Linked DNA regions of Thiocapsa bogorovii. The protein of the gene in region 2 interacts with the protein of the main gene of each other region in a pairwise test. Links are inferred from orthologs where the notes say so. Each region holds a gene or a part of one and is shown on either strand. Other genes may lie near its edges. The genes, in order: hybD and ileS.

Region 1 (10,451 bases), 3.6 Mb from region 2 along the record:
CTCGCTCTGGAGCGAGGCGGATGCGGGGAAGGGGTTGGGGTCGACGACCGGGGCCGCGCCGGCGGTAGACATCAGGTCGGCATTGCTGACCAGGCCGTGGCCTGGGCGCACATGCGCGGTTTCGAGGGTCGCACGAGCCGGGGTCGCGGTGTCGATGTCGGGCTGCCGGTCGGCGGCCCAGTCGTCGGGCGTTTCGGTCGGATCGACGATGAATGCCCTTCCCTGATCACGGGCGGCGGGTCCGGTCGTGGCGAGTGGATCGTCCCAGTTCAGCATCGTGTGTCTCCTCGATGGGATTCGGTTGACCTGATCGGCATTCGGGCGGCTGCCGACGGCCGTCGGCCGAAAATGTCGGTGGTCGGTCTCGTCCGTTCGTGACTCGTGAGTTTAGGGCATTCGTCACGGATGTCCAGTACCAGGACACAAGATCTTGTGGGCGAATCGGAAGCCAAAGACCCTATGTTGTGCTCACGCGCACCTCATGGATCTCAGGCTGCGGACGGAGTGCTGACCGCTTCGACCCAGAGTCGGAGCGATGTCGACGCAGGAGCGTCGCCCCGCGGGTCGTTTTCCGTGTGTCGGTCGGGCGGCGCGCCGGCGGCAGCGACGCCCCCAGCCTCTGCGGCCGGAAGGTAGGCGGCGATGAGTGAGTAGAGATCCGCCGCGGCGCTTTTTGCACGATCGAACGGCAGGCGATCGAAGCCGATCAGGGTCGCCTTGACGCGGAGATAGGACTCGGGAATGGCGTAGCGATCGAAAATCGCGCGGGCGTCACGCTCCAATGCGGGCAGGTTCTCCTGCAGCGCCGCGTCGCACTCGGGCGGCAACGTGATGTAATCCCAGAGGACATCGGCAGAGTGCTCGCCGCTGCGCACGACGACGAAGGGTGTGCGGGTTTCGCGGCAGTGATGGAACCAGTCGCTGTCGACGAAGCTGTCTTTGGCATCGACGAGCTCGAACGGGGCATCTGACATGAAGCGTCTCCTGGGTTTCGTCTGAATCTTGAGGATCGCGTAAGGTACACCGAAGGGCGTGATTCGTCAGGCTCAGGTCCTTACCCTGCATCGTTGCGCCATGGCGGCGTGCGGCGTAATCTTTCCGCCCGACGCGCGCGGCCCGGGCCGCCCAACGACTCTGAATACGGATTGCTCGCACTTATGATCAGTAAAATCGAGGTTATCGACGTCGCCTGCATCGGCTGCGGGACCTGCTGGGTCGCTTGCCCCCAAGCCTTCAAAGAGCACGATATCGGGGACGACCTCAAGGCACTCCCGACGGGCGGGCTGGGTGACCAGCACATCATGCGTGCTGCTGCAGAGGGTTGTCCCACCTTGGCGATCTCGCTGATCGACGAGGCGGGCGTGGTCCTGTTTCCGAGCGAGGAGGCCCGGGCCGCACTGAATGCGTCGTCTGACTGGTGAGGCGGGGCTTCGACCGACTTGAGTCGGAGCCTGTCGCCCACGACCGGGTGAGCCATGTCCAAATCGCGCCGGCCGATTACATCCGAATCAAGGGCATGGTCCGACGTGGGTAGATCCAGTCCGTCGGCGGCCGCAAGATCGCCTAACCGCGACTCGCCGTTTAGAACGTACTCCCCGAAGAAGACCTGATTCGACGAGCGCGCGGGTGCTGCGCTCGCGATGAAGAGCCGACCCAGCTCGGCGAGCTCTGCCGGGTCCGCGATGAGATACACGTCGTCGTCCGCCTTCAGACCGGCTAGCTCCAGGGTGTCGACCAGGTGTTTCACGCGCAGAACCGCCTATGCTCGCGCGCTCTTCGAGAGGCGCAGTGCATCGCGCCGCTTCATCACCACGTGCGTGTCCTTCGCCAATCGATAGCCGACCAGCGCGAGCTCGCGCTGGTCGGCACATGAAGCAGAGCGCGCGTCGGTTCGCCGGCTCGACGCGATCGGCGCGACGGTGCCGGTGGTAAATCGCGTACAATCCGGGGGGTTGGTGCGCGGCGCATGTGGCCTGTGCCGATCGCCGAGCCGCGGTTCAGTCGCTGCGGCCACTTGCGCGGCGCCTGCCGGCCGCCGCTTTCGATACGCCTTTCGAGATGCTGCCATCATGTCGTACTCGGTCTCGCATCGCTGGTCTTGGCTCGTCCCCTTCATGTCCTGGCTGCCCGCGGTCGGGCGCGCGGAGATGAAGGCGGATGCGCTCGCTGCCGCCATCGGTGCCCTGGTCGTGCTGCCGCAGGCAGTGGCCTTCGCGACCATCGCAGGCATGCCACCGGAATATGGACTCTATGCCGGGATGGTGCCCGCCATCATCGCGGCGCTGTTCGGGTCGTCGCGTCACCTGGTTTCCGGGCCGACGACGGCGGCCTCGGTCGTCCTGTTCTCGGCCTTGTCGGTGATGGCGATGCCCGGCTCGCCGGACTATGTCACCCTTGCCTTGACCTTGACCTTCATGGTTGGCCTCATGGAGCTTGCACTCGGTCTCGCGCGGATGGGGACCTTGGTCAACTTCATCTCGCATTCGGTGGTCGTGGGCTTCACCGCCGGCGCGGCGCTCTTGATTGCGGCCAAGCAGCTCAAGCATTTCTTCGGTATCGAGATGGACAGCGGGGGACACTTGCACGACATCTTGATCCAGTTCGGTCATCACGCGCTCGAGATCAACCCGGCGACCACCCTGGTGGCGGTCTCGACCCTGCTGATCGGCATCGCTTTCAAACTTTGGTTGCCGAAGATTCCCTACATGATCGCCGCCATGCTCGGCGGCAGTCTGATCGCCGTCGGGCTCGACGCCTGGCTCGGCAACGAGGTCACGCGGATCGCGACCGTCGGGGCCTTGCCTGCGGGCTTCCCGCCGCTGTCGGTCCCTGACTTGGAGCTTAACCACATCAAGGAGTTGGCTCCGACCGCTTTGGCGGTCACCCTTTTCGCACTCACCGAGGCGGTGTCGATCGGCCGCTCTCTCGCGGCGCGCGGGGGTTACCGCATCGACGGCAACCAAGAGTTTATCGGCCAAGGCCTATCGAACATCGCCGGCTCCTTCTTTTCGGCCTACGTTGCGACCGGTTCCTTCAACCGCAGCGGCGTGAACTATGCCGCCGGCGCACGAACGCCGTTGGCGGCTATCTTCGCGGGCGTGCTGCTGATCGGGATCGTGCCCTTGGTTGCACCCTATGCCAGTTATCTGCCGAAGGCGGCGATGGCCGGATTGCTCTTCCTGGTCGCTTGGGGGCTTGTCGATTTCAAGGAGATCGGGCATATCCTCAAGGCCTCCAAGCGCGAGACCTCGGTCTTGGCGGTCACCTTCTTCTCGGCGCTCTTCTTGGAGCTCGAGTTTGCGATCTTCGCCGGTGTCTTGCTATCGCTGGTCCTCTATCTGGATCGTACATCCAAGCCGCGCATCGTCCAGCTGGCACCGGATTCGCGTCTGCCCAATCGAGCCTTCTCCTCCGAGCCGGACGTCGCGCAATGCCCGCAGCTGCGCATTATGCGGATCGACGGCTCGCTCTTCTTCGGTTCGGTCGCGCATGTCGAGAGCGCCTTCGATCGCCTGCGCGCGACCCATCCCGAGCAGAAGCATCTCGCGATCCTCGCCGACGGCATCAACTTTGTCGATCTGCAGGGCGGCGAGACCTTGGTGCGCGAGGCCAAGCGGCGCCAAGCCGAGGGCGGCGGGCTCTATCTGATCAATGTCAAGGCCGGCCTCTGGGAGGCGCTCGAGCGCTGCGGCTGTATCGACGCGACCGGCGGACGTAATGTCTTTCAGGCCAAGAACGCGGCCATTCGCGCGATCTACCAGAAACTGGACAAGTCGATCTGCGCGACCTGTCCGAAGCCGATCTTTATCGAGTGCGGGGCTAATCGGGGCAAGCCCTCGGCGAGCCCCTGACGGATGTCGATTCCATTGATCCAGGTCTTTGTCAGGTCTCGACCGTCTTGCTAGCGTTCGTGGCTTGACCACCATAACGAGGCTGCACAGATGGCACGAATCCTTATCCTCGGAGCGGGAATCTCCGGGCACACGGTTGCCCGATATCTCGGAAAATGGCTCGGCAAGTCGCATTCGATTACCGTCGTTTCGCCCAAACCGAAGTGGAATTGGATCCCGTCCAACATCTGGGTCGGCGTCGGGGAGATGACCGAGAAGCAGGTGACCTTCGAGCTGGCCCCCATCTACAAGAAGCTCGGTGTCGATTTTCGCCAGGCGGGTGCTGTTTCGATCCATCCCGAGGGTGGTGCCGAGCATAACGATCCTTATGTCACGATCGAGTACACGGACGCTGAGCGAGCCGGTCAGACCGAAGCGGTCGAATACGACTACTTGGTCAACGCGACCGGTCCGAAGCTGAACTTCGGCGCGACCCCGGGTCTCGGCCCGGACGGCGGCCATAGCCTTTCGGTCTGCACCCCGGACCATGCAAAGGAGGCCAACGAACATCTGCAGAAGATGATCGCGGAGATGAAGGCCGGCGCCACCAAGACCTTTGTCGTCGGCACCGGTCATGGTATGTGCACCTGCCAGGGCGCAGCCTTCGAATACATCTACAACGTCGACCACGCCTTGCGCGAGGCCGGCGTGCGCGATAAGGGGCGGCTGATCTGGATCAGCAACGAGTACGAGCTCGGCGACTTCGGCATGGGCGGCGTGCATATCCACCGCGGCGGCTACGTCACGAACGGCAAGGTCTTCGCCGAATCGCTCATGGTCGAGCGCGGCATGGAATGGATCACGCGCGCGGCCGTTTCGAAGGTCGAGCCGGGTAAGGTCCACTACGAAATGCTCGACGGCAGCTTCCACGAGATCGACTTCGATTTCGCCATGCTGATCCCGCCGTTTGCCGGACAGCCCTTGAAGGCGTTCGACAAATCCGGCGAGGACATCACGAGCAAGATCTTCGCGCCGAACGGCTTCATGAAGGTGGACGCCGATTACGAGCCGAAGCCCTACGAGGATTGGGGTCCGAAGGACTGGCCGAAGACCTATCAAACCCCGCTGTACAAGAACATGTTCGCCGTGGGGATCGCCTTTGCGCCCCCGCACCTGATCAGCAAGCCCATGAAGAGCGCAAACGGCACCCCGATCAACCCGACGCCGCCACGGACGGGCATGCCGTCAGCCGCGATCGGAAAGGCTGTAGCCACAAGCATTCGGGACATGATCAAGGGTGCATCCGCTCCCACGCAGACGGCGTCTATGGCCGAGATCGGTGCGGCCTGCGTGGCCTCGACCGGATCGGACATCTTCAAAGGGACTGCAGCCACCATGACCGTGTTTCCGGTGGTGCCGGACTACGACAAATACCCGGAATACGGTCGCGACATGGATCTGACCTTCGGCGAGATCGGCTTGGCGGGGCATTGGATGAAATACATCCTGCACCACGTCTTTATCTATCAGGCGAAGCTCAGGCCCGGTTGGTCGATGCTGCCCGATTGATGGACCGAGCAGGCCTGCCCCGGGTGCGCATGCGGCGAAAGCCCCGGGCGCGCTCGGTAACAACCTTCAGATCGTCGAGGAAACACGTCCATGACCGCCAAGAACCGAGAGCCCTATCAACAGGCTTACTATCCGCCGGTGCCTACAGGCTTCACGCGATACATGCGGACATCGCTCGTCTGGCAGTTCTATCGCTTCATCGTCATCAATCTAAAGATTCTGAAGCTGATGATGAAGGCACATACGCATTAGCGGAGACGGGCGTCGGGCAGTGAACTGCCCGACGCGCACCAGGGCGAAGCATGCCTTCTTTGCTGACGCCGAGCGTTCGCGGGCGACAGGGCAGACCTTCGAGACGGGTTCTACGACCGGCCCGGCGGTCTCTCAGTGCGGATCGCGTCGAGCCTTCTACGGCGGTTTCTCCAGCCCGTAACGCTCGATCTTTGCACTGAGGCCGACGCGCGACAGGCCGAGCTCGACGGCCGTCTTTGACTTGTTCCAGCGATTGCGTTCGAGTGTCTCGACGAGGACGCCGGCCTCGAGGGCTTCGATTCGGGCCTTGAGGGTTTGGCCCGGGAACGGCTCCGGGATCGGGGGCCTGGAGCGCGAATCGGCACCCGGGATGCCGGGATCGAGCAAGTCCGCTCCGAGCTGGTTGCCGTCGCACATGACCAGCATTCGTTGGATTTCGTTCTGCAGCTCCCGCACGTTTCCCGGCCAATGATAGCGTTGGAGGCGGTCGATCAAATCGTCGCTGAGTCCTGTCACGGGCTTTCCGAAAGCCGTCATGGCCGCCGCGAGGTGATGACGTGCGAGCACCGGGATGTCGTCCGGGCGTTCGCGCAGCGGCGGCAGATGCAGGCGCACCGCGGCGACCCTGTAATAGAGATCCTCCCGAAAGCGGCCTTCGCCGATCTCGGTCTCCAGCGACCGATTCGTGGCTGCCACCACACGCACGTCGACGCGGCGACGCTGGTTGCTTCCGAGCGGGCGCACGTCGCCTTCCTGCAGGACCCGCAGCAGTTTGACCTGAAACGCCCGCGAGACCTCGCCGATCTCGTCGAGAAAGATGGTACCGCCGTCCGCCTGCTCGAAGAGACCGATTCGATCGTTCACGGCGCCCGTAAAGGCGCCTTTCTTGTGGCCGAATAGCTCGCTCTCGAGGAGTTGATCCGGCATGGCGCCGCAATTCTCCGCGACGAAAGGCTTGTCGGCTCGGTGGCTGTTGTAGTGCAGGGCGCGCGCAAAGAGCTCCTTCCCGGTGCCGGACTCGCCGGTCAACAGCACCGGGATGTCGTAGGGTGCGACACGTTCAACCAGGTCGCACACCGCGTCGAGAGGGCCGCCGGGACTGCGCACGATGGCGTCGAGCCGAAAGGTCCGTTTCAGTCGCGCGCGGTGTGCGGCGAGTTTCTGCTCCAGGGTCGCGGCGGTGAGGCGGGTTTCGAGCGAGAGCAGCTCATGCTCGCGCTGGAGGCGATAAAGATGGCAGGCGTTCCCGACGGTCAGCAGGAGAGTGTCGGGATGCCAGGGTTTGGTGATGTACTGATAGATGCCCGCGCGGTTGATACCGTCGATGATGTCTCCAGGATCCGTGTAGCCCGAGATGATGATGCGCACGACGTCCGGCCAACGCTCCCTGACCCGTGAGAGAAATTCCACTCCGGTGGTCTCGGGCATCCGCTGATCGGTGACGACGACCTGGACCCATTCCTCCGCGAGGATTTCCTCGGCGGCGGCGGCGCTGGTCGCCGTCAGGACCTCGAACGGCTCGTCGAGCGTCCGGGTGAGGGTCTCGAGCGACAGCGGCTCGTCGTCGACCAGCAGGACGGTCGGGCGGGCGGCGCTCATGCCGGAGTCTCGGGTTTGGGCATCGTTCCGGGTGGGGATTCCGTCGCGGTCGATGAGGGTTCGACCTGGATTTGAACCGGAAAGGAGCCTAGCGCGCAAGGTCTCTCGGTGATCGTGGTACGGGTCGGATGACGCGCGCCGGTTCCCGCATCGGGTTAACGTCAAAGCCGGTGCGCCTCGACACCCGGCATCGACGCCGGCAGAAGGTTACGCGCTCGCCTGTCGAGATGCACTGCGCTGATCCGGCCTTCAGGACTAAACCGCGCCCAGCGATGTATGGGATGTTTTTGGATCGGATCGGCCCCGGCAGCCTTGACGAGCGTTGGAGTCGGCGCGGTTTAAGATATTAAAAGATATAAAAAGTTTAAACCGCGTCCCCGCTAAGGGCCAGGGACGCAACAAGGGTCCGGCTCCCCCGAAAGCGAGCATCTCGCTCTGGACGCGGTTTAGGTGACGGGCAGAAAATAGGACTTATCGCTGTCGCAACGGGGGCATCGCCAAGCGTCCGGAAGGCCGTCGAAGGCGGTGCCTGGCGGCACCTCGCCGACAGAATCTCCCGCGGCCGGGTCATAGATGGACCAGCAGATCCGGCATTCCATGCGCGGATCGCCGTCGCGTTCACCATCATCAACGGGATCCCTATCCGGCCCGTCGATGCCTCGGCTAGGATTCAACCCAATGCCTCCAGAATCTCCGCCAACCGGTCGCGGCTGTCGTCGATGTCCTCCTGTGCAGCGAGCGCGGCGATCGGGACATCCGTGACCTCGAGTGTGCTCAGGATGAGACGATCGTCGGAGTTGAAGTGCTGCACCCACCAGACCTGTCGAATGCCGCTCGCGACGATCCGACAACTCCCGTAGCCGCGCGAGAGGATGGTCACGTGCCCTCGGCCGAGGCGCTCGTCGAGATAGGCGTGATCCTGCTCCGTCATGGGGAGCAAGGTCAGATTGATGATGTGGGCCGAGTCCCCGGGACGCCATTCGGCGACCTTGGCCTCGATCTCGGCGATCAGCGCCGGCGCGTTCATGACACCGTCCGCGAGATCGGCGACGGGTCCGATCGTCTCGATTGTGCCGATAAAGGCGCTCTCCCGCACGAAGCGAGGGATCTCCGCCACCTCGATCAGTTCGCGTCCCGCGCAGTCGCCCGAGGCGGGAACCTCTAGCCGCCAGACCCCGGCCAGGCGTGTTTCCTGCGCGCGGGTTCCTTGCAGACCCTGCTCAATCACGCTGACCTCGCCCTCGCCGAGGGTCTGGTCGACAAGCCGGCGATTCACGAGGTCGAGTGGGCCCAGATCCAGGACATCGGCCGGCCGGCCGACGCGATGTCGCGACAGGGACCTTTGCAGTTGCCGCAACAGCTCCAGTCCGGCCGTGCAGCCCTCGAGCAACTCCGGCTCGGGCAGCAGCGGGGCTTGATAGGTCGCCATCCCCTTGGGCATCGAGAGATAGTCAGGGCCGTCGTCGACCACGACACTGAAGGTCGTTCCCGGCATCCGCCGCGTCTCGGTGAGGTCTATCGGTGTGGTCATTGACGATCTCCGTGTGGATTTCCGGGTTGGACGGTCCGGGCGGACAGGCTCGTCAGGACGCGCTCGTCGCCGATGCGGCAGGCGATCTCGGGTCCCGGTCGGCCGGATTCGTACGCGATCAAATCGAGCGACGGGTGTGGCAGATGAGGGGAGTCGACAGTCGAATCCTCTCGCCGCCGCGCGACGACACCGAACTGCGCCAGATACTCCAATGCCATCTCGATCGCCGGGGTGATCCGCTCCTTGATCTGCGGGCGGAGGCTACCGCCGAAGTCATCCAACTCGACAGGCTGAACGCCGATCAGGAGGAGATGCTTCGGATAGTCGCCGAGCATGGCGGCAAGCGCGAGCACCTCCTGAAAGCCGGTTTGGTGCAGGCTCATCTTCTTGGCACCGAGGAAGCGCGGCACCTCGTCGTCCTCGACCCGCTTCATGGTGCCCGGCGGCAGCCCGTAGTCGACCGCGTCGAAGACCACCAGTACATCGGCCTTGCGCACCCGATCAACCAGGTAGATCCCCTGTGTCCCGCCGTCGAGCAGCTGCACGTTGGACGACATCACCCAGTGTCTTTGAAGGGCCTCCACCGCGCGCACGCCGAAGCCTTCGTCGGCCCAGAGGAGATTGCCGATGCCGAGGACAAGGATCTCCGGATCGGATCGCATCGACTCAGGCCCCGTCGCGTCGGGGCTCATGCCAACGGGGCTCATGGCCGATCGTCCTTGAACATCCGCCAGCCGCTGACCATTGTGCTGATCAGACTCTGACGCGACATGATGTCCTCGCGAATCGCCGTATAGACGTGCAGCATCACGAAGATCACGATGACCCACATGCCCCAGTGGTGCCACATACGCACGTCCTGACTCTGACCGACGAAGGGGATGACCCAGCCGAACAGCTGGTCTTGCCAAGTGCCGAGGCCGGTCTGCTCGGAATAGAGAGCGAAGCCGGTGACGATCATCACCAAACCGCCGACGGTGATGATGACCACCATGAAGAGGTGAGCCAGCGGATTGTGGCCGATATATTTCGCGGGCTCGGTCTCCTTGAAGGCATACCAGCGGACCTCGTGAATCAGCTCATGCCAGAAGCTCGCACGCCAGAAGGGCAGGGTGAACAATTGGTGAGAATAGCGATTGCCGACGAATGCCCAATAGATCCGGAAGATGAAGGCAATCACGAAGACATAGGCCGCGGCGAAGTGCGCAAATCGGATATAACCCATGACATAGTGATCGCTCGCCTCTCCGGGCAATGTCGGAAGCGGGCTGCCGATGAGGTAGCCGGTGATGGCCAGGATCGTGATCGAGAGTGCATTGATCCAATGCCAGGCTCGCAGCGGCGCCTGATAGACATAGACCGCGGTCTGTTTGACGTTGGGAAGGCTGGTGTTCATGGCGTTGTCCCGGATGTTGGTCAGGCGGATCTCGGCTGTCGGCGCACCCGGCGCGAGGCGCGACGCAGCTCGCGACATCGCAGGAACGGTCTCGCGAGCATGCAAACCCCGTTGATCCCCTTCTCTCACAAAAAAATAATCACCTGAAACGCGTCCCCGCCAGGTCCGCATGCGGTGTCGAGGCCAAACTTACCCCGAGGCCGTCAAGCGACCTCGAGACGCGTTTCAGCGGACCTTGATGCGAGTGAGCTCCTCCCCGTCAGGCCCCATGATG
Region 2 (10,991 bases):
AGCCTGTTCGACGAATTCACCCAGGTGAACGATCCAGTCGGACACGAACGGCGCGGCGGGACCGGCCTCGGGCTCGCGATCTCGCAGCGCATTGTCAATCTGATGGGCGGGAGCATCCATATCGACAGTGCGCCCGGTCGCGGAAGCTGTTTTTGGTTCGAGCTGACCCTGATACCTGCGGAGCGGATTGCACCGCCTGAACCTCGGCGGTCGGTCCCGACCTGTCGTCCTGCGGATCAGGATGCTCGCAGCGCCTTGCCGGTCCTGCTCGTCGACGACAACCAGGTCAATCGCATGGTGGCCGAGGCGACCTTAAAGAAGGCAGGCTATCGGGTGAGCACCGCGACCAACGGTGTAGAGGCGCTCGAGGTGGTCTGCGCCGGGCCGATCGGCAGCATCCTCATGGACGTTTCCATGCCCGTCATGGACGGGATCGAGGCCTCGCGTCGGATTCGCGCGCTAAGCGGTGACCCTGGTCGTGTGCCCATCATCGCCATGACGGCACACGCTTTGAAGGAAGAGGAGGATCGCTGCATGGCGGCGGGGATGGACGACTTTATTACCAAACCCTTTGTTCGCGCGAGTCTTCTGGACGTGCTCGCCCGGTGGCATGGACGCGACACGGAATCGCACAGGCCGCACTAGGTGCTAGCACCCGTCAAATAATCACCGTCTCCTCCTCGTCATCCGGATCCAGTGCGTCTCGATACTGCTCCAACAAGGCCGCCGCGGTCTCCGGTTTGCCGAAGCACGCAAGGTGATAGAGGGCCTCTCCCTCGGTAATGAGCGGCAGATTGGTGCGGCCGATCACAATGCCGCTGACGGGCGAGAGCACCGGGTCGTCGACCGGTCGGAAGGGGTCGGTGATGATGCCCAGGGTGTCGCCCTTGCCGACGTGCGCGCCGAGCGGGGTGAGGGAGAGTAGGATGCCGCTCTGATGGGCACGGACCCAGACGCTGGAGCGGGCGACAAGCGGTTCGTGTCCGATGGCGCGGCGCGGCGCGGTCGATCGGATCATCCCGATGTGGCGCATGACTCCCAAGATGCCGCGCAGACCTGCGCGCACGGCGAACTCGTCGAAACGCAGCGCTTCGCCCCCCTCGTAGAGCAGGATGGGAACGCCGCGCGCGGCGGCCTCCGCGCGCAGCGATCCGGGGCGTATCTCCGCGTCGAGGATGACCGGTGTCTCGAACGCCTTCGCCAATGCCGGCATGTCCTCGCAGGCGTTGAGCGTGACGCGGATCTGCGGCAGGTTCTCGCGGTGGATTGCGCCCGTGTGCAGATCGATCCCGTGGGTCGAGCCCTCGACCACCTCGCTGATCAGGGTGGTGGCCAGGCGCGCGGCGAGCGAACCCTTGTCGGATCCGGGGAAGCTGCGGTTCAGGTCGCGCCGATCCGGGAGATAGCGAGACTGACGGACATAGCCGTAGACGTTGACGACGGGAACGGCGAGAAGGGTGCCGCGCAGCCGGCTCAATGTTTTTTGCAGCAGGAGCCGGCGGATGATCTCGACCCCGTTGATCTCGTCGCCGTGGATGGAGGCGGTCACGAACAGACGCGGGCCCGGTTTGCGGCCTCGAACCACATGCACCGGCATATAGACGGGTGTGGTCGTGTAGAGATTGGGAAGCGGGATGTCGACCCGGGCGCGCTCCCCGGGTTGGATCTCGCGACCGGCGATGGTGACTGAATCTGCGGTCATCGGCGGGTGTCCTTGGAGACAGACACCGCGATCTTGTCATGAAATCGCCATGTTGTGGGATTTGGTTTTCGGTCGGTGATCGGGTTTCGGGTATCCGTTATCGGTTGTCAGGTTCGAGTGGACAGCCGCCAATCGCCAACATCGCCTGAGCGGCTCAACGGCCACCATGAGCCTGATCACCAATAGCCACCTTCGCCAAGTCACCCCTGCCCGCGCGTACGGGTCTTACCGAGTACGGCGTTCTTCTCGACGAGCTCGATCATTTGCGAGGCGATGTCCTTGCCCGTCGCCCGCTCGATTCCCTCCAGCCCCGGCGAGGAGTTGACCTCCATCACCACGGGGCCGTGGTTGGAGCGCAGGATGTCGACGCCGGCGACGTTCAAGCCCATGATTTTGGCGGCTCGGGTCGCGGTCGAGCGCTCCTCGGGCGTGATGCGGATCAACGAGGCGCTTCCGCCTCGGTGGAGGTTGGAGCGGAATTCGCCGGCCTTGGCTTGGCGTTTCATGCTCGCGACGACCTTGTCGCCGATCACGAAACAACGGATGTCGGCGCCGTTCGCTTCTTTGATGTATTCCTGGACCAGGATGTTGACCTTAAGGCCCATGAACGCCTCGACCACGCTCTCGGCGGCTTGTTGGGTTTCCGCGAGCACGACGCCGATGCCTTGAGTGCCTTCCAGGAGCTTGATGACCAGCGGGGCACCGCCCACCATCTTAATGAGATCTTCGACATCGTCCGGGGCGTGGGCGAAGCCGGTGATGGGCAGACCGATCCCTTTGCGCGAGAGCAGCTGCACGGAGCGGAGCTTGTCGCGAGCGCGGGTGATGGCGACCGATTCGTTCAGTGGATAGACCCCGAGCATCTCGAACTGACGCAATACCGCCGTCCCGTAGAAGGTGACCGAGGCACCGATTCGCGGGATGACGGCGTCGAAGTCGCTGAGCTCCTCGCCTCGATAGTGGATCGAGGGTGCATGCGAAGTGATGTTCATGTAGCAACGCAGGACGTCGACGACCTTGGTGTCGTGTCCACGCATGCGGGCCGCCTCGACGAGGCGCCGAGTGGAATAGAGCGTCGGGTTGCGCGAGAGGATGGCGATTTTCATGGCGTAGCCTTCTGGTGTTGGATCGTCCCGTCTCGAGGGATGCGGGTCGGGTGCGTAGAGGCGGGCGGCGCGCGGCGAGCGGGGTGGCTTGGGGCTCACGATCGAGGCGGAATCATACCGAAAGCGCGTAGTCGCGATCGTTCCGGCATCCTCGACCGGTCATCCGATGCTTCGACTCCGCTCAGTCCGCGTGGTTGCGGAGCGGCCTGCCTCCGGAGCGCGGGAATCCGTGCGGCGCAGGCCGACTCACGAGGGATCGGTCTCCCGCAAGGTTGCGATCAGCATGACGAGGACGCCGACACTGATGGCGCTGTCCGCGATGTTGAACGAGGGCCAGGGATTGAAGACGGAAAGCGGGATCACGGGAAGATAGACCTGAATGAAGTCGACGACATGACCGAGCAGGACTCGGTCGATCAGGTTGCCCACAGCGCCGCCGATCAAGAGCGCCAGTCCGAATGCAAGTGCGCCCGATCCGGATTTCAGGCGCAGCAGCCAGACGGTGAGTGCGACCGTAATGCCGACGGCCACCAGGGCGAACAGCCAACGCTGCCAGCCCCCGGCATCGGCCAAGAAGCTGAACGCAGCGCCGGTATTAAACATCAGGGTCAGGTTGAGGTTCGGGATGAGCTCGATGACCTCGAAGGGCTCGAGCAGGCCCAGCACCAACCACTTGGTGGCCTGGTCCAGCACCAGGACGACGAGCGAGAGCCAGAGCCAGCGTTTCATGACGCCGCCTTTGGTGCTCGGGCCAGTCGCCGAGCCGGTTGCCGAGTCGACCTGTGCGACGTTCGTCGCAGACGCGTGCGGTTTAGGCATAGCGGCGGATCTCGCCGCTGCCTGCGACGTTCTCTACGCAGCGTCCGCAGAGCTCGGGATGCTCGGTAGAGGTGCCGACGTCGGGCCTGTGATGCCAGCAGCGCACGCATTTGGTGTGCTTGGAGGGGCGCACCCGGACGGCGAGTCCAGTCAGCTCGGTCTCGACCGCATCGGTCGGCTGCTCGCTTGACGGGCGCAGACGGATCTCCGAGGTGATGAGCGCAAAGCGCAGCTCGTCGCCCAGTTGAGCGAGGAGGGCGTAGAGGGGTTCGCCGCAATAGAGATCCAGCTCGGCATCCAGCGACGAGCCGATCAGTCCGGCCTTGCGCGCCGTCTCCAACGCGGGTCCGACGGCGAGGCGGGTTGCGATGACCTGATCCCAGAATGCCCGATCCATGGGGTCTCCGTCGGCCAGCGGGAAGAGGCCCTCGTACCAGGTCTCGACGAAGACGGTTTCGGCGCGCTCGCCCGGCAGATGTTGCCAAATCTCCTCGGCGGTGAAGCTGAGGATCGGAGCGAGCCAACGGCTCATGGCCTCGGCGATGTGGTACATCGCGGTCTGGCAGGAGCGACGCGGTAGGCTGTCCGCCTGGGTGGTGTACTGACGGTCTTTGATGACGTCGAGATAGAAGGAGCCCATGTCGACGACGCAGAACTGCTGGACCTTCTGATAGATGACGTGAAACTGGTAGTCGCGATAGGCCTCGATGACCTCTGCCTGGAGGCGGAAGGCGCGGTCCACGGCCCAGCGATCGAGCTCGAGCATGGCATCGGGGGCGACCTGATCCTTGGCCGGGTCGAAGCCGTCGAGGTTCGCGAGCAGGAAGCGCGCGGTGTTGCGAATCCGCCGGTAAGCGTCCGCGGTGCGTTTGAGGATCTCCTCGCTGACGCCCATCTCCGCGCGGTAGTCGGTCGCCGCGACCCACAGACGGATGATGTCCGCGCCCAGGGTCTTCATGACATCCTGCGGCTTGACCACGTTGCCCTTGGACTTGGACATCTTCTCGCCCTTCGCGTCCACCGTGAAGCCGTGGGTGAGGACTTGACGGTAGGGCGCGCGATCGTGCATCGCGACGGAGGTCATGAGCGAGCTTTGGAACCAGCCGCGGTGTTGATCCGAACCCTCGAGATAGAGGTCGGCGGGCGCGCGCAGCCCCTCGCGATGCTCCAGCACGCAGGCGTGGGTGACGCCCGAGTCGAACCAGACATCCAGGGTATCCTGGACCTTCTCGTACTCCGCGCCTTCGGTCTCGCCGAGCAAATCGACCGGCTCGAGCGCGAACCAAGCCTCCACGCCCTTCGCCTCGACCCGGCTCGCAACCTCCTCGATCAGTTCGGGGGTGCGTGGATGCAGCTCCCGGGTCACCTTATGGACGAGGAGCGTGATCGGCACGCCCCAGGTGCGCTGACGCGAGATACACCAATCGGGCCGACCCTGGACCATGCCCTCGATCCGGCTCTGGCCCCAATCGGGCATCCAGCTCACATGGCCGATCTCGCGCAGTGCGGCCTTGCGTAGCCCCTGCTTCTCCATACTGATGAACCACTGCGGTGTGGCGCGGAAGATGATCGGGGTCTTATGGCGCCAGCAATGCGGATAGCTGTGGGTGAAGCGGGTCTCCAGCAGCAACGCGCCCTTGGCCTTCAAGGTTTCGACGACATGCTCGTTGGCCTTGAAGACGTTTTCGCCCGCGAACAGCGGCGTGTCCGGGAGGAAACGTCCATCGCCGCCGACCGGGTTGTGGACCGGCAGGTGATAGCGCTGACCGACGATGTAGTCCTCCAGACCGTGGCCGGGTGCGGTGTGGACCGCACCGGTGCCGGCATCGAGCGTCACATGCTCGCCGACGATCACGGGCACCTCGCGGTCGTAGAAGGGGTGCTTGAGCTTGAGGCCCTCGAAATCGATCCCGCGAGCATAGCCCAGCACCCGATACTGCTCGATACCCCAGCGGTCCATGGTGTCCTTGAGCAGGCCCTCGGCGACGATCAGACGCTCATGACCGTGCGCGGACTCGACCGCGACGACCACGTATTCAAGCTCGGCGTTGAGTGCGACCGCCTGATTCGCCGGAAGCGTCCAGGGCGTGGTGGTCCAGATCACGATCGAGGCCGGACCCTCGCCGCAGCCGTTGGGCGTGCCGTGACAGCGCGCCTCGAGCGTCTCGGGCTCGACGACCGGAAAACGGACGTCGATCGCGATGGATTGCTTGTCGGCATATTCGACCTCGGCCTCGGCCAGGGCGGAACCGCAGTCGATGCACCAGTGCACGGGCTTGAAGCCCTTTTGGACATGACCGTTGGCGATGATCCGCCCGAGCGAGCGGATGATCTCGGCCTCGAAGGCGAAGTCCATCGTGAGATAGGGATTGTCCCAGTCGCCGAAGACGCCGAGACGCTTGAAGTCGGTGCGCTGGCCGTCGACCTGCTTGGCCGCATACTCGCGACAGGCGACGCGAAATTCCGCGGCGCTGATCTTGTGGCCCGGCTTGCCCTTCTTCTTCTCGACCTGCAGCTCGATCGGCAAGCCGTGACAGTCCCAGCCCGGCACATAGGGTGCGTCGAAGCCGTCGAGCGTGCGCGCCTTCACGATGATGTCCTTGAGAACCTTGTTGACCGCATGACCGATGTGGATCTCGCCGTTCGCGTAGGGCGGGCCGTCGTGGAGGATAAAGGTCTCGGCCCCCGCGCGTGCTCGGCGGATTGCGGCATAGAGCGCCATCGACTCCCAACGCTTGAGCATCTCGGGCTCGCGCTGGGCGAGGTTCGCCTTCATCGGGAAGCCCGTGTTCGGGAGATTCAGGGTGTCTTTGTAATCGGTCACGTGGCTTGGTCTCGGTGCGTCGGAAGGGTGTCGCGTAGGATCCTCGGACGGGCTCCGGGGCGAACAAAGGGTGATTGTGGCTTGCTCGGCCCCGGGAGGCAAAGTTGATCGACCCGGCTGACGCCTTTCGTGCGCGGGTAGATCACCGGCACCCGGCCGCCGGGCTCAGGCCTTCGCCGTGTCCCCGGGGCGGCCGATCGAGATCGGGTCGCTTCAGGTCCGCGAGGTTCGGGCGTCGCGTCGAAAGCCTAACATCGAGCCGCCCCGGGGTTTGAGGTCGAAGGCTCGCAGTGCCCGTCGGGGTCATGCGGGCCGGCCGATCGGAGATATTCCCGCGCCACACGCGCATCGATCTGGATCTGCTCCTTGAGGGCATCGAAGGACTCGAACCGCTTTTCGTCGCGCAGCTTCAGCCGAAACTCGACCTCCAAGTGATGTCCGTAGATCTCCCGATCGAAGTCGAAGAGATGGACCTCGAGCCGATAGTCCTTGCCGTTGACGGTCGGGCGTGTGCCGACATTGGCGACGGCCGGGAGCGGGGTCGGGCCGAGTCCGGACACCATGACGGCGTATACGCCGCGCACCGGGCTGAAACGACGGTGCAGGTCGATGTTCGCGGTCGGAAAGCCGATGCTGCGACCGCGCTTGGCGCCATGGGAGACGCGACCCTGCATCCGGTAAGGCCGCCCGAGGAGATGGCGGGCTTGCTCGAGGTCGCCGCGACCGAGCGCCTCGCGCACACGGGTGCTGCTGATCCGCTCCGTGCCGTGCGTGATGGTATGTAGATCCTCGACCTCGAAACCGCTGTCGTCGTTCCGACCGGCCTGGCCCATCGCGTGCAACAGGGCATAGTCCCCCTCGCGGCCGCGACCGAAGCGGAAGTCGTCTCCGACCAGAAGGTAGCGCACGCCGAGCCCGTCGAGCAGGAGCCGCTGTACGAAGTCGCGTGCACCCATCCCGGCGAGCTTCGGGTTGAACTCAAGGAGCATGACCTGCTCGATGCCGCAGTCTTGGATCGCCGCCAGCTTTTCGCGCAGCCGCGTCAGTCGCGCGGGGGCCGACTCGGGCGCGAAGAACTCCATCGGTTGAGGCTCGAAGGTAATGACGGTCGCCGGCAAACCGAGCTCGCGTCCGCGCGCCAACAGTCGCTGAAAGACGGTGCGATGTCCCAAGTGGACACCGTCGAAATTGCCGATGGTCGCGACGCAACCTCGGTCGGTCGGGCGCAGGTTGTGTAAGCCTCGGATCAGCCGCATTGCCATCTGCCTCGGGAAACCGGAACGCCAGTATACGCGAGCACCGGAAGGCCTCGAACCATCCCCGACGTTTGACGCTCGCACAAGCTGTCTCGACGACATCCGTCCGACTCTCGCCGACGTCGAGCACCGTTGCTTGGCCCGGTCTCGGGGCAGGGCGAAACCCGGTTGAATCCTGCCGCGAGTGGGTTGGCCCTATTCCCGCCCCATGAAGTGTCGCGGGCGGATGCCCATCGCCAGCAGAGCCGCCGCATAGACGGCCCCGCCGATCAGAATCCACATCAGCAGACGCCAGATCCGTTCACCCGGACCCATGGCGATCCAGTCCGCGGTCACGCCGACCACCAGATAAATGACGATGCCCATCGCCAGATTGGCGATCAGCGCCTTGATCATTAGCGGGATCCATGTGCGCTTCGGTCGAAAGATGCGGTCCCTGAGTAGGCCGCGCAGCAGCAAGCCGGCGTTGGTGATGGCCGCGATCGTCGTGGCCGCCGCAAGTCCGGCATGGCCGAAGGGAAACATCAGGATCAGGTTGAAGGTCATGTTGGTCACGAGTGCGATGACCGCGATCCGCACCGGTGTCTTCATGTCCTGACGGGCATAGTAGCCGGGCGCCAGCACCTTGATCCCCATGAAGGCGACCAGGCCGAGCGAATAGGCCATGAGGCTCAGTCTCGCCTTCTCCACATCGTTCGCACCGAACTCGCCCGAATAGAAAAGGGTCGCGATCATTGGGCCGGCCAGGAGCAGAAGGCCCACGGCGCAAGGCACGCCCAGCAACAGGACCCAACGCAGCGCCCAATCGATCGTGTAGGAAAAGGCGACTGGATCGTCGGCGGCATGACGCTGCGACAGGCGCGGCAGGATGACAGTCGCCAGCGCGACGGCGAGGATTCCCAGTGGAAATTCCATCAACCGGTCGGAGTAGTAGAGCCAGGAGATGCTTCCCGTGACGAGGAAAGAGGCGAGCAGCGTATCGAGCAGCAGACTGATCTGGCCGACCGAGACCCCGAATAGTGCCGGCACCATCAGCTTCACCGTCTTGCGCACGCCGGGATCCGTGGTTGCCAGGCGCGGACGGGGCAGCAGCTTGAGCTGGCGCAGGAAGGGGACCTGAAAGAGCAGCTGCGCGATCCCGGCGATGAAGACGCCCCAGGCCAGCGCGACGATCGGACGGTCCATCAGCGGTGCGAGATAGACCGCGCAGAGGATCAGCGAGATGTTGAGCAGGACGGGCGTAAAGGCCGGGATGCCAAAGCGCTCGTAGGTGTTCAGGATGCCGCCCGCGAAGGCGGTCAACGAGATAAACAAGAGATACGGAAAGGTCAGACGCAGCATCTCGGTGGCCAGGGCGAGCTGCTCCGGCTCGTTCACGAAGCCCGGGGCGAAGACCAGGATCAAGACGGGCGCGCCCACGACACCCAGCACCGTGACCAGCAGCAACATGGTCCCGAGCGTGCCGGCGACTGCGTCGACATAGGCCTTGAGCGCGTCGAAACCGCGTTTCTCCTTGTACTCGTTCAGAACCGGCACGAACGCCATGGAGAAGGCGCCTTCGGCGAAAAGGCGTCGCATGAAGTTCGGGATCTTGAAGGCGACGAAGAAGGCGTCCGTTCCGGCGTCGGCGCCGAAGATCCGGGCGACGACCAGGTCGCGCACGAAGCCGAGGACCCGCGAAAGAAAGGTATTGCTACCGACCTTGGCGATCGAGGCGGCGAGTGAGGCCACGGATGGAGGGACTCCGAAAAAAGCGCGGAGTATATACCGAGTGCCCCCGGGCTTATCGCGCCATTGCGCCCCCCGCGTACGACGGGTCGGCGTTGCGCATCCCCGTCGCGGGGCCGCTACACCTCGTCGGTGCGCCCTGTCCCGGCGCGCTCAGGGCGTGCTTCAGGGGGCGTAGCGGCCGTCATCCGGGGGGTGAGGCGTCGGATGATCAAGATCGTCAACCACGTCAAACCCAGCGTGCGGCACGAAGCGGTCAGCTGCCGGGCCGAGGTTAATAGCGCGTGGACTGTTGCTGATACAGCTGCTGGTTGCGCTGTGCCTCCCAAGCCTCGCGATCGCGCTGCTGCTGGAACTCCTTCTCGTGCTGATCGTACGCGAAGGCACCGAGAGCGCCGACGCCGGCCCCGATCAAGGCACCGCGACCGGCGTTGGCGCGCACAGATTGACAGCACCCGAGGTCGCATGGATACTACGCGGTCTTTACTCGGATTACAGCATTACAGCGCCGGATTTTCAGGAGACCCCTTTGGCCAACTCAGCACAAGCCCGCAAGCGCGCCCGTCAAGCAGAAGACCGTCGTCAGCAGAACGCCTCGCAGCGAAGCACCCTGCGCACCTTCATGAAGAAGGTGATCAAAGCCATCCAGGCCGGCGACAAAGAAGCCGCCGTCCAAGCCTTCAAGGACGCGGTTCCGCGTATCGACCGTGCCGCGCGCAAGGGCCTCATCCACGCCAACAAGGCCGCCCGTCACAAAAGCCGGATGAACGCCCACATCAAGGGCATGAGCTAGTCGCTCCTCGGCACCGATCTCCGGCGCACGAAAAAACCGGCCTTTGAGGCCGGTTTTTTTATGTCTTCACGGGCGAGGCCGAGATGCCGCCGTCATCGATCGGCCCTGAGCGTTCCGATTGCAGGATGTCGAGAGCAGAAGGGCGAGAGCCGATACCGAGCATCCCGCATCGACCGGCCGCCTGCTCTCGGAGGGTCCTGGCCTAGGCTGCGCGACGTCTGTAGGCGAGCGCGAGCAGCAGCGCGCCGAACAGGATCATGGGTGTCGAGAGCAGTTGACCCATAGTCAGCCAGCCGAAGGCGAGATAGCCGATATGGGCATCCGGCACGCGCACGAATTCCACGGCAAACCTGGAGAGACCGTAGCCGAGCAGGAAGACACCCGAGACGGCCATCACGGGCCTTGGTTTACTGGAAAAGATCCAGAGGACAAGGAATAGGGCGAGACCCTCGAGCGCGGCCTGATAGAGCTGCGAGGCATGCACCGGGATGCTCCAAATGGTCCCTGCGGGAAGATCCGCGCACTGCGCCGGAAATTCCAGACAGGGAAGGCGCATCCCCCAGGGCAGATCGGTCCGATGTCCCCAGAGCTCGCCGTTGATGAAATTGCCGATCCGCCCGGCGAAGAGCCCTAGAGGAACGAGCGGCGCGAGGAAATCGCCGACCTGGAAAAACTGCATGCGATGGCGGCGTGCGAACAAGTAGATCGCGATGAGCACCCCGATCAGCCCGCCGTGGAAGGCCATTCCGCCCTCCCAGACCTT

The links.
Region 1: the proteins of ileS (region 2) and hybD interact in binary tests that used the Escherichia coli proteins (3 or more experiments, as listed by UniProt). The link is inferred for Thiocapsa bogorovii from one-to-one orthologs.

What each region holds. Positions count from the first base shown.
Region 1 is NZ_CP089309.1:600,379-610,829, reverse strand. The notes cover bases 7,611-10,451. They hold hybD (HyaD/HybD family hydrogenase maturation endopeptidase), read right to left. Parts: upstream 9,444-10,451; coding sequence 8,778-9,443; downstream 7,611-8,777. Other genes in these bases: LT988_RS02915 (nickel-dependent hydrogenase large subunit), read right to left, coding at 10,403-10,451; cybH (Ni/Fe-hydrogenase, b-type cytochrome subunit), read right to left, coding at 9,485-10,177; LT988_RS02930 (hydrogenase expression/formation protein), read right to left, coding at 7,921-8,781; LT988_RS02935 (rubredoxin), read right to left, coding at 7,697-7,849. Outside these bases: LT988_RS02970 (ribonucleotide-diphosphate reductase subunit beta), read right to left, coding at 1-276; LT988_RS02965 (hypothetical protein), read right to left, coding at 489-974; LT988_RS02960 (ferredoxin), read left to right, coding at 1,158-1,421; LT988_RS02955 (SulP family inorganic anion transporter), read left to right, coding at 2,070-3,851; LT988_RS02950 (NAD(P)/FAD-dependent oxidoreductase), read left to right, coding at 3,942-5,399; LT988_RS02945 (hypothetical protein), read left to right, coding at 5,490-5,651; LT988_RS02940 (sigma-54-dependent transcriptional regulator), read right to left, coding at 5,808-7,250.
Region 2 is NZ_CP089309.1:4,239,527-4,250,517, forward strand. The notes cover bases 3,420-6,800. They hold ileS (isoleucine--tRNA ligase), read right to left. Parts: upstream 6,452-6,800; coding sequence 3,620-6,451; downstream 3,420-3,619. Other genes in these bases: lspA (signal peptidase II), read right to left, coding at 3,420-3,537; ribF (bifunctional riboflavin kinase/FAD synthetase), read right to left, coding at 6,700-6,800. Also shown: LT988_RS18795 (hybrid sensor histidine kinase/response regulator), read left to right, coding at 1-645; LT988_RS18800 (succinylglutamate desuccinylase/aspartoacylase family protein), read right to left, coding at 659-1,702; rimK (30S ribosomal protein S6--L-glutamate ligase), read right to left, coding at 1,903-2,808; more of lspA, read right to left, coding at 3,055-3,419; more of ribF, read right to left, coding at 6,801-7,707; murein biosynthesis integral membrane protein MurJ, read right to left, coding at 7,903-9,438; rpsT (30S ribosomal protein S20), read left to right, coding at 9,965-10,228; lgt (prolipoprotein diacylglyceryl transferase), read right to left, coding at 10,431-10,991. UniProt on the Escherichia coli protein: Catalyzes the attachment of isoleucine to tRNA(Ile). As IleRS can inadvertently accommodate and process structurally similar amino acids such as valine, to avoid such errors it has two additional distinct tRNA(Ile)-dependent editing activities.